One region of the Micromonospora sp. DT63 genome, then DNA from elsewhere that is predicted to be linked to it. Evidence: riboswitches for the same ligand, from Rfam matches in the RefSeq annotation. Region 1 holds a riboswitch; each other region holds the start of a gene.
What was found. A riboswitch is a leader RNA that binds a small molecule or an ion and turns the genes downstream of it on or off. The one in region 1 is predicted to bind cyclic di-AMP.
Positions count from the first base shown of each region.

Region 2: linked by a shared signal. The riboswitch ahead of ACLQ27_RS24250 (transglycosylase family protein) and the one ahead of ACLQ27_RS13610 (NlpC/P60 family protein) in region 1 are both predicted to bind cyclic di-AMP.
Region 3: linked by a shared signal. The riboswitch ahead of ACLQ27_RS22095 (C39 family peptidase) and the one ahead of ACLQ27_RS13610 (NlpC/P60 family protein) in region 1 are both predicted to bind cyclic di-AMP.
Region 4: linked by a shared signal. The riboswitch ahead of ACLQ27_RS19615 (coiled-coil domain-containing protein) and the one ahead of ACLQ27_RS13610 (NlpC/P60 family protein) in region 1 are both predicted to bind cyclic di-AMP.

Region 1 covers NZ_JBNCKQ010000003.1:281,584-283,764, reverse strand. The annotation lists gene ACLQ27_RS13610 (NlpC/P60 family protein) at 1-1,026, opposite strand, end outside; cyclic di-AMP (ydaO/yuaA leader) riboswitch at 1,040-1,176, opposite strand; gene ACLQ27_RS13605 (N-acetylmuramoyl-L-alanine amidase) at 1,411-2,181, shown strand, end outside.
Region 2 covers NZ_JBNCKQ010000007.1:53,805-55,985, reverse strand. The annotation lists gene ACLQ27_RS24255 (peptidoglycan-binding domain-containing protein) at 1-359, opposite strand, end outside; cyclic di-AMP (ydaO/yuaA leader) riboswitch at 820-964, shown strand; gene ACLQ27_RS24250 (transglycosylase family protein) at 964-1,656, shown strand; gene ACLQ27_RS24245 (hypothetical protein) at 1,750-2,109, opposite strand.
Region 3 covers NZ_JBNCKQ010000006.1:119,314-121,494, reverse strand. The annotation lists gene ACLQ27_RS22100 (alpha/beta fold hydrolase) at 1-54, opposite strand, end outside; gene ACLQ27_RS22095 (C39 family peptidase) at 176-1,018, opposite strand; cyclic di-AMP (ydaO/yuaA leader) riboswitch at 1,252-1,393, opposite strand; gene ACLQ27_RS22090 (hypothetical protein) at 1,677-2,181, opposite strand, start outside.
Region 4 covers NZ_JBNCKQ010000005.1:118,529-120,709, forward strand. The annotation lists gene ACLQ27_RS19615 (coiled-coil domain-containing protein) at 59-1,126, opposite strand; cyclic di-AMP (ydaO/yuaA leader) riboswitch at 1,132-1,263, opposite strand; gene ACLQ27_RS19620 (cation diffusion facilitator family transporter) at 1,405-2,181, opposite strand, start outside.

The DNA.
Region 1 (2,181 bases):
GTAGCTGTGGATCGGCCCGTCGTCGACCTTCTTCATCTTGATGGGCACACCGGCCTGGGAGGCGTGCACCACCCAGCCATTGCCGACGTACATGCCGACGTGGTGAATGTCGCTGTAGTAGAAGACCAGGTCACCGGGGCGCAGATCACCTCTGCTGACGTTCTTGGTCACCCGGCTCTGCGCGGCGGCGTTGTGCGGCAGAGACACACCGGCCTTCGCCCACGCGGCGAGCATCAGCCCGGAGCAGTCGTACGAGTTCGGACCCTCGGCGCCCCACACGTACGGCTTGCCGATCTGAGCGCAGGCGAACTTGACCGCAATGCCCGCGCCGCCGCCGGGGTAGCTGGCCGGGCAGGGCGCCGGACGCAGGGGACCGCCGCCGCCGTTGCCGTACACCTTGAGGCGCAGCTTCTGCAGCCTGTCGATCTCGTCGTTGATCTGCTTCTTCTTCGCCGCCAGCTGCGCTTCGGTCCGGGTCAGCTGGGCCACCATCTCGTCGAGCGGCGCCTTCTGCCGGGCCAGCTCGTCGCGGAGATCGGCGACCTGCCGGACGTCCTGCTGCTGGTTGTGGGCGAACCGGTCGAGCATTTCGAGCTGCCCGACCACCTCGCCGGGCGACCGGCTGCCGAGCATCGTGTTGACCGTCGACAGGTTCTCGCCCATGTACGCGCGCACGGCCAGCGCGCTGACCTTGTTCATCGCGGCGTCGACCTGGCGCTCCAGGGGCGCGATGCGGGCGGCGAGCGCGTCGGCCTGCTTGCGCTTGGCGGCCAGGTCCGCGCGGGTGGCGTTGTGCCGTTCGATTACCGGTTCGAGCTTGTTCCAGTCGGCGTCGATCTGGCGCTCGATCTCGGCGACGGACGGGTCCGCGTGGGCCGCCGTGGCGCTGCCGGTCAGGACGACGGCAACGCCGACCAGTGCGGCGAGGGCGGTGGTGAAGCGGGACCAGCGTGGACGCGGCACTGTCGACGTCGGGTCGGCCGGGGCCGACCGTTCGGACGACGGCCGCGGGGCATGGAGGGCCACCGGGGTTCCGTACTCCTTCTTCCCGACCGCCTACCGGGTTAGCTGACGGGTTCGGGCGGGAAGTTGGCGCCCTACCGCATTGGCTGCGGATTCACCCCGGGGGAACCTGGGTCCCCGGCTCGCTCGAAAGCGACTCGGCGGTGTCGGTCCGTTACCGCCCGGGATGGGCGGACCTGCTACCGGGCCGACAAATGACCAGAGTAGAGACGGCCGTTACCGATCCGCAACCCGTGCGGCCGTGACACTCCGTACCGATTGGAAGAGATCACCGAGCGTGTGTGAAGGTTTCTTTCGATGCAGTTTGATATATGGAAAGGTATTGACGCAGACTCCCGACCGGCGCGAAGGTGACGACACAGTTACCAGTCAAATCTAGGGGGTTCGATGGAAAGTCCAACCCTGTCCGCCGGCCGGCGCGCATCGCTCGCGGTCGCGGTGGTCATCGCCACGGCCGCCGTACCGCTGAGCGCCGGCACCGCCTCCGCAGCACCCTCCGCCGACCGTCAGCAGCAGTACGCCGCCGCGTCGACCGAGTACGGCGTGCCGACCGCCGTGCTGCTCGGGGTCTCCTACCTGGAGTCCCGCTGGGACAGCAACGCCGGCACCCCGAGCACCAGCGGCGGCTACGGACCGATGCACCTGACCGATGCCCGCCACGTGGCCGCCCTACCCGCGCGCGGCCACCACGACGCCGGCGCCGAGGATCCGCGCGGCGACGACTCCCGTGCCCCCATGGCACCCGCAACGGCCACGGATCCCGCGCCGCCCACCGCCGCGTTGCAGACCGTCGACGCCGCCGCCGCGCTGACCGGGGCCGCCCCCGAGGCGCTGCGCAGCGACCCGACGACAAACATTCGGGGCGGGGCGGCGCTGCTGGCCGCGTACCAACGGGAGGTGGGCGCCCCGGTGGGTGCCGGCACCGACCCCGCGACCTGGTACGGCGCGGTGGCCCGGTACGCCGGCGCGGACAGCGCCGACGCCGCGGCGGCCTTCGCCGACGAGGTCTTCACCACCATCGGCGCCGGCGAGTCCCGCGTGACCGACGACGGCCAGCGAGTGACGTTGCCGGCCCGCGCGGTCCAGCCCCAGCGGTCCTGGTTGGACCGGCTGGGCCTACGACGACTCGCCCGCCCCGACGGGCTGGAGTGCCCACGG
Region 2 (2,181 bases), on a different contig from region 1:
TGGTTGATGCGGTGCTGGGCGTACCGGACGGCCTCGCGGGTCTTCGAGCCGTAGTTGCCGTCGAGGGAGAGCGACTGCGAGTAGCAGTTGTTCAGCGCCTCCTGAAGCACCAGCACGGCCGAGTTCGAGTGGCCGTAGGTGAGATAACACTGCTTGTTCCCGGTCTGCCAACCGATGGTCGGCACGTGCATGTCCGCGCCGCCCGGATAGCCGCCGACCCGGTAGAAGGTCAGGCTGGTGCAGGGGCTGGACGCCTGTGCGGCGGTCGGTGCGAGCAGGGTCAGGCCGGCGCTGGCCAGGACGGTCACGAGGGTGGCGGCGGCGCTGCGGCGGCCGATGCGGCTCCGGTGGATCGACATGCTCTCCTCCTGGGAAGGTTACCGGGATCGACCCGGTGCGTCTTCGAGCATCGCGGCCGCCGATCTACGGTTTCCTGCCCGAACGTCAATTCGCAAGGAGCGCGCACGAGGAGGGCGGCGCCACCCGCCCACCGGTGTGGGCGCGCGCCCTCGGTCCCAGCCGGGGTGGTCTACTCCGCTCTCGGTCACGACACCCGGTCCTCCGCGTCGCCCGGACACGTCGAACTGCTCCGTCGCATCACCTCCGGGCTGCGTACGGACGGTGACATCCGGGCCTGATCGGAATCGGTCCATCATGGTCGGTGCACAGCCGCGCGTCGTCCGCAACCGCTGGCAGAGGCGCCCCGCGTGCACCGGTGAACAAGTTCACAAGCGTTGGGCGAGGGTCACCGACCGTGCCTACCGTCGGTCGAGTCCACCACCGTGGACACCACGACCGGCAACGCCAAATCCTGCCCCCGGTCGTCGGATACCAGAACCCCGGGCAGGAGCGGGGGACCCACGTTCCTCGGTGCATGTCACCTCGGGGTGAAGCCGCCACCGTGCGGCCGGGCTCCTCGGCCCGAACCCGACAGCTCACCTCGCCGGCGTGGAGGAACCACACATGACGTCTGTCTACACGCCCCGTCATCGACGGGTCACCACCCGCCGCGTCGCCGTCGGCACCCTGGCCGTCGGCGCGGTCACCGGCGCCGTCGCCCTCTTCGGGCCCGCGGCCCCGGCCCAGGCCGGTGTCAACTGGGACGCGATCGCCCAGTGCGAGTCCGGCGGCAACTGGAAGATCAACACCGGTAACGGCTACTACGGCGGCCTGCAGTTCTCCCAGGGCACCTGGGCCGGCTACGGCGGCAAGAAGTACGCCGCCCGCGCCGACCTGGCCAGCCGCGGCGAGCAGATCGCCATCGCCGAGAAGGTGCTCGACGGGCAGGGCATCGGCGCGTGGCCGACCTGTGGCCGCAAGGGTGGCTCGTCGGGCTCCGCCGCGAAGTCCTCGAAGTCCACCGCCGGGAAGGACCGGTCCACCGCGCCGAAGGACCGGTCCACCGCGCCGAAGGACCGGTCCACCGCGCCGAAGGAGCGGTCGTCGCGCGGCGACCGGCCGGCGACCCGCAACCACGAGCGCACCGCCCCCGCGGCCGGCGGCGACACGTACGTCGTCAAGCCGGGGGACACCCTGTCGGAGATCGCCGACAGCCACCACCAGGCGGGCGGCTGGGAGGCCCTGTACGAGCGCAACCGGCAGCTGATCGGCGCCGACGCCGGCCTGATCTTCCCGGGTCAGCGGCTCGCCCTCTGACGTACGACACACGAACGCTCGGCCGGGTCACCGGCCGAGCGTTCGGTCGTTCGTCGGGCGCTGATCGCCTCTGAGCAACGGGTGTCGTCGCGGCTACGCCGCGGGGGCGGAGGCCCTCGACTCCCGGCGCGACGCCACCGCGTTGGCGCTGCGGTCCCACCGGCCGGCGGGTGCCGCGGCCTCGCCGGGCCAGCCCGTGCCGGCGTCGTCACCGCCGATGGTCATTTCGACCGCGCCGGGAGTCCTGCGGGCCAGCCGGAGCGACTGCTCGGCACCCGCGCGGGCCGAGCACGGCCAGGACTGGCCGGCGCACTGGAGGTTGCGGCAGTGGCCCTCCTCGTCGGGCTCGTGGGCACTCAGCACGTCGACCGCCAACTGCCAGAGCAGGGGGTCGGTCACGTCGTGCGGGCGTTCGGCGTGCCGGCTCGGTCGGTTGCTGGTGTCGTCGGACATGGTGGCCCCCCTCGTCAGGCTGTTCCCCCCCAAGGGTCACCCGTGAGCCGCCGGCTAAACCGTCGACCTGCT
Region 3 (2,181 bases), on a different contig from region 1:
CAGCAGCAGCAGGACGGGCCGGCGACCGGTGCGGCCACCCGATTCATCCACCACGGCCGCAGTCTGCCACGGTTCGCGGCCGGGTACGAGAGTCGTCGATGGCGGCTGCCGGAATGCGGCCGCGGGCGCCGGCCCCTTGTGGGGGACGACGCCCGCGGCGGTCTACGTGCCTGGGTCAGGCGGAGTACCCGCGGGTGGCCATCCAGTTGGCAAGGTCGATCGTGGTGATCCAGTAGGACGGGTCGGCCGGGTTCGCCGAGTCGGCGATCCGCACGGTCCGGCCGTTGTCCTTGTACCCCACGACAGCGACGTAGTGACCGCCGCCGTAGGAGTGCCAGCCGCCGTCGGTGTCGGTGGCGTCGCCGACGACGTTGGCCACCACGCCCCGGCCGTCGGTGATGGCCTTGACCACATCGGCCTGGAGCCGGTCCATCTGGGCCGGGCTGGGCGTGCCGGCGAACATCCGGGTCCGGTACGGGGAGCCCTTCACCTCGGCGTTGAGCGCTCGGGTGGTGTCCTCGGCCGAGTTGGTGCCCATCTCGGTGGTGCCCAGCTCGGCACCGAGTTCCTCCTGGGTGCGGTCGATGCCGGTGGCGCTGAGCGCGTTGCGGGTCGCCGCGGGGCCGCAGTTGTAGTACGTGTTCTGCGCCTCGTAGTCGTAGTCGAGCACCTTGGTCGCGGGCGGCTTCGGCGGCTGCGGCTTGCGGGTCAGGTCCGGGTTGGCGCTGGCCTTGGCGGCGGGCGACGCGGCGCTGGTGGCTGGGGCGGCGGTCGTCGGCGCGGCGCTGGGGGACGCGTCGCGCGCGTCGCCGAGGGGAACGGCGGTGTCACTGCGCATCTCGGCGACAGTGGTCGCGGTGCGGTGGTTGGCCGGCGCGTCGTCGGCGCCGGTGAGCAGGGCGCCGGTGGTCGTGGCGATCACGAGGGCCGCGGCGGAGGTGGCGACGATCTGGTACCGGCGCTCGGTCGCCAGGCGACGGAGCTGACGCTGCATGGTGTGCTTCACGGGGTCCTCCACGGATCGGGGGAGAGCGGCACACCCACGGGCCGGACCGGTATCCGGGCAGGCGCCAGCGCGCGGACAGTGGTCCGCGGATGGTGAACCGCTCAGGGAAACGCCCGGCGGGACCGGGCGGGAAAGGCGATGACCCGGGGGTCAGCTCACCGTCACTGGACGGATGAGCGGGGGCACCGCTGCGCCGTGGAGGCGTGGGAACAACCGAGGGGTGGAAAGGTGCTGCACGGGTTTGGAACTCCTTCCGACACCGCCTACCGGGTTAGCTGACGGATTCGGGCGGGAAGATCGCCCTACCGCGGGCCGTGGCTCGCGGATTCACCCCAGACTTACTGATGGGTCCCCGGTTCGTTAATCACGATTGAGCGGGTCGGCGCGGCGTCGCCTGTTGCGATCGGTTACCGCACCGGACGGGACGACACTACTGGCCTGTTCGCAGCCTGCCAAGCCAGGTTCGCCTGCGTAAACCCGATTCGGTGCAGCAATTTCTGCGCGTATTGCCGATGATGTGACTCGATGGGACAACCGGTTACGGAGACGCCTACGGGCGACAACCGGACAGGCCGCCGATAACGCGCCACAATCACGGGAAATATCGAGCACAACGCGTCGGACGCCCGAATTCCGAACGACGTGACCGGGCTCACGTAACGGATCAGGCTCAACTCGCGCTAGCCGGGCGCCACCGTGCCACGGGGGCGGGACGGGACGCCCCGCTCGCCCCGGGTCGGGCGAGGGCCGGGCTGGGCCGCAGCCGCGCCGTTGCCGCGTACGCCTCCTCGGCAAGGGTGCGCGCCGACTCGGCGGCCAGTTCCGCGTCCCGCCAGGCGGCCCGCTCCGCCGTGGCGGCGGCCTGGTAGTCGGCCAGTCTCGCGTCCCGGATCGCCCGGCTGAGCAGCACCTCCTGCTCGGCCGGGTGCCGCCGGGAATCCCAGCCGCGCCGGTGGGCGAACACGTCACTGAGCTGCGCCATGGTCAGATCGCCCCGCCAGTACGCCGCCATCGCCGCACGGTGCAGGTAGCGCTCCCGGCAGGCGTACTCGGCGGGTGTCCGCGGGGTGCGCGGAGTGGGCAGCGCGCCAGAGCCGACGAAGCGGCGGGCGGCGGTGTCCGCCTCGTCGTACCTCAGCCAGGCCCGCTCCACGTGTTCCTGAGCGGTGAGCCAG
Region 4 (2,181 bases), on a different contig from region 1:
CCGCTGACGTACCCGGGGCCGGCGCACCCGCTCGACGGTGCGCCGGCCACCGACAGGGTCAGTACACCGACAGGTGTACGTGGTTGGTGTGGTCGCTGGAGGGGTCGCCGTTCCCCCCGCTGTACGACTTCCACCCGCTGCTGGGCAGCCAGATCTGCCTGTACCAGATCACGTAGAGCACGGCGAGCCGGTCGGAGTTGCGGATGAAGTAGGCGGCCAAGTTGCTGCCGTACGTCTTGTCGCCGCCGGTGGCGTCCCCGCCGAAGCCGCCCTTCTGCGCGGCGAAGTCACAGGCCCGACCCTTCGGGTGTTCGCCCGAGCCGCCCGAGCGGTGACAGGAGACGTACCGGGTGAAGCCGGCGGCCTTCGCCTGGTTGAGGGCGTGCAGGGTGCGGGGGGTGATGCAGCCGCTGGCCGGGGTGGGGTCGTTGATGCTGCACGACTCGGACGGCCAGGAGCCGTCGGAGTTGCGCGGCGCGGGCTGGGCGTTGGCGGTGGAGGTGCCCCGGTTGGAGCTGGTGTCGGCGGCGGTGGTGCGCGGCTTGCTGGTGGCCACCGTCAGGGCCCGTTCGGCCTGCTCCTTGCGCTTGGCCATCACCTCGACCTGCTTGCGCTGCTCGCGGATCTCGCCGTCCAGGGCGGTGCGGGTGCGGTTGGCCTCGTCCCGGGTGGCGTGCAGGTCGCGCAGCACCCGGTCCTCGTTGGCGGCCACCACGTCCAGCGCGGCCGCCCGGTCCATGAAGCCCTCGGGGGTGTTGGTGTTGAGCAGCGCCGAGACGGTGCTGAGCCGGCCGGTGCGGTAGGCCACGCCGGCGATCTCGCCGACCTTGCCGTTGCGCACGGTCATCTCGGCCTCGGTGGTCTTCAGCTTTGCCGCGAGTTGCTGCTGTCGCTGGACGGAGGTGTCCAGGGCGCGCTTCGCGTCCAGGTAGCCCTTGCTGGCGGCCTCCAGTTGGGCCCGCAGCGCGGGGGTGCCGCCCTCCTCGTCGCCGTCGGGTGCCGCGGCGGCCCGCAGGCCGCCGGGGGGAGCGGCGGTGGCGGCGCCCACCGGGAGGGCGACGCCGAGGGTGACCATCATGACGATCAGTGCCGCGAGTCGGGCGGCGGGTGGTCGTGCTGGTGCCACTACGCATGTCCTTCCGTCAGCCGCCGACCGGGTTAGCTGACGGGTTCGGGACGGAAGATCCCTACCGCTGACGCGGATGCACCCCAGGAACATGGTTCCCCGGTTCACCCTCTCGGGTGATTAGGCGGCGGCCGCCACCGGCGCCGGGAGGGCGCCGCCGGGTGGTGGCCGGGGACGAGCCTACCGGTGCAGGTGGGGCGTGTGCAGTCGATGTGACGGAAGGTGTCCGCGCCACCACCCAAAATGACTGCTGAACGGTCATTTCGTCAGGTAAGGGATCACCACTCGATCGAACCGCAGGCGTCCGGGGCGGCGCCGGGCTCGATCTGGAGCGTGGCGTGCTCGATGCGGAAGTCCTCCCGCAGGGCGCTGCGCGCCGCGGTGAGCACCGCGCCGACCTCCCCGCCGGGCGCCATGATCAGGTGTGCGGAGGCCACCTCCATGCCCGAGGTGAGCGTCCAGACGTGCAGGTCGTGCACCTCGACGACGCCGGGCACCGCGGCCAGTCGGTCGTGCACTGCGGTGACCTGGAGGTGTTCCGGGGCGGCCTGCACCAGGATGCGGACGGCGGCGCGGCCCAGCCGCCAGGTGCGCGGCAGGATGAACACGCCGATGGCGACCGCTACCAACGGGTCGGCCCACCACCACTCGGTGACCGCGATGAGCAGCGCCGCGCCGATCACGCCGAGCGAGCCGAGCAGATCGCCGAGCACCTCCAGGTAGGCGCCCTGGAGGTTGATGCTCTCCCGGGCGCCGGCGCGCAGCAGCGCGAACGCGACCACGTTGGCGAGCAGGCCGAGGACGGCCACCGCGAGCATCGGGCCGGTCAGCACCTCGTGGGGGTCGCCGAACCGCCCGATCGCCTCGATCAGCACGTAGACCGCCACGCCGGAGAGCAGGACGGCGTTGGCCAGGGCGGCGAGCACCTCGAGGCGGTAGAGCCCGAAGGTGCGCTGCGGGTCGCCGGTGGCCCGCCGGGTGGCGGTGATCGCGGCGAGCGCCATCCCGATGCCCAGCACGTCGGTGAACATGTGCCCGGCGTCGGAGAGCAGGGC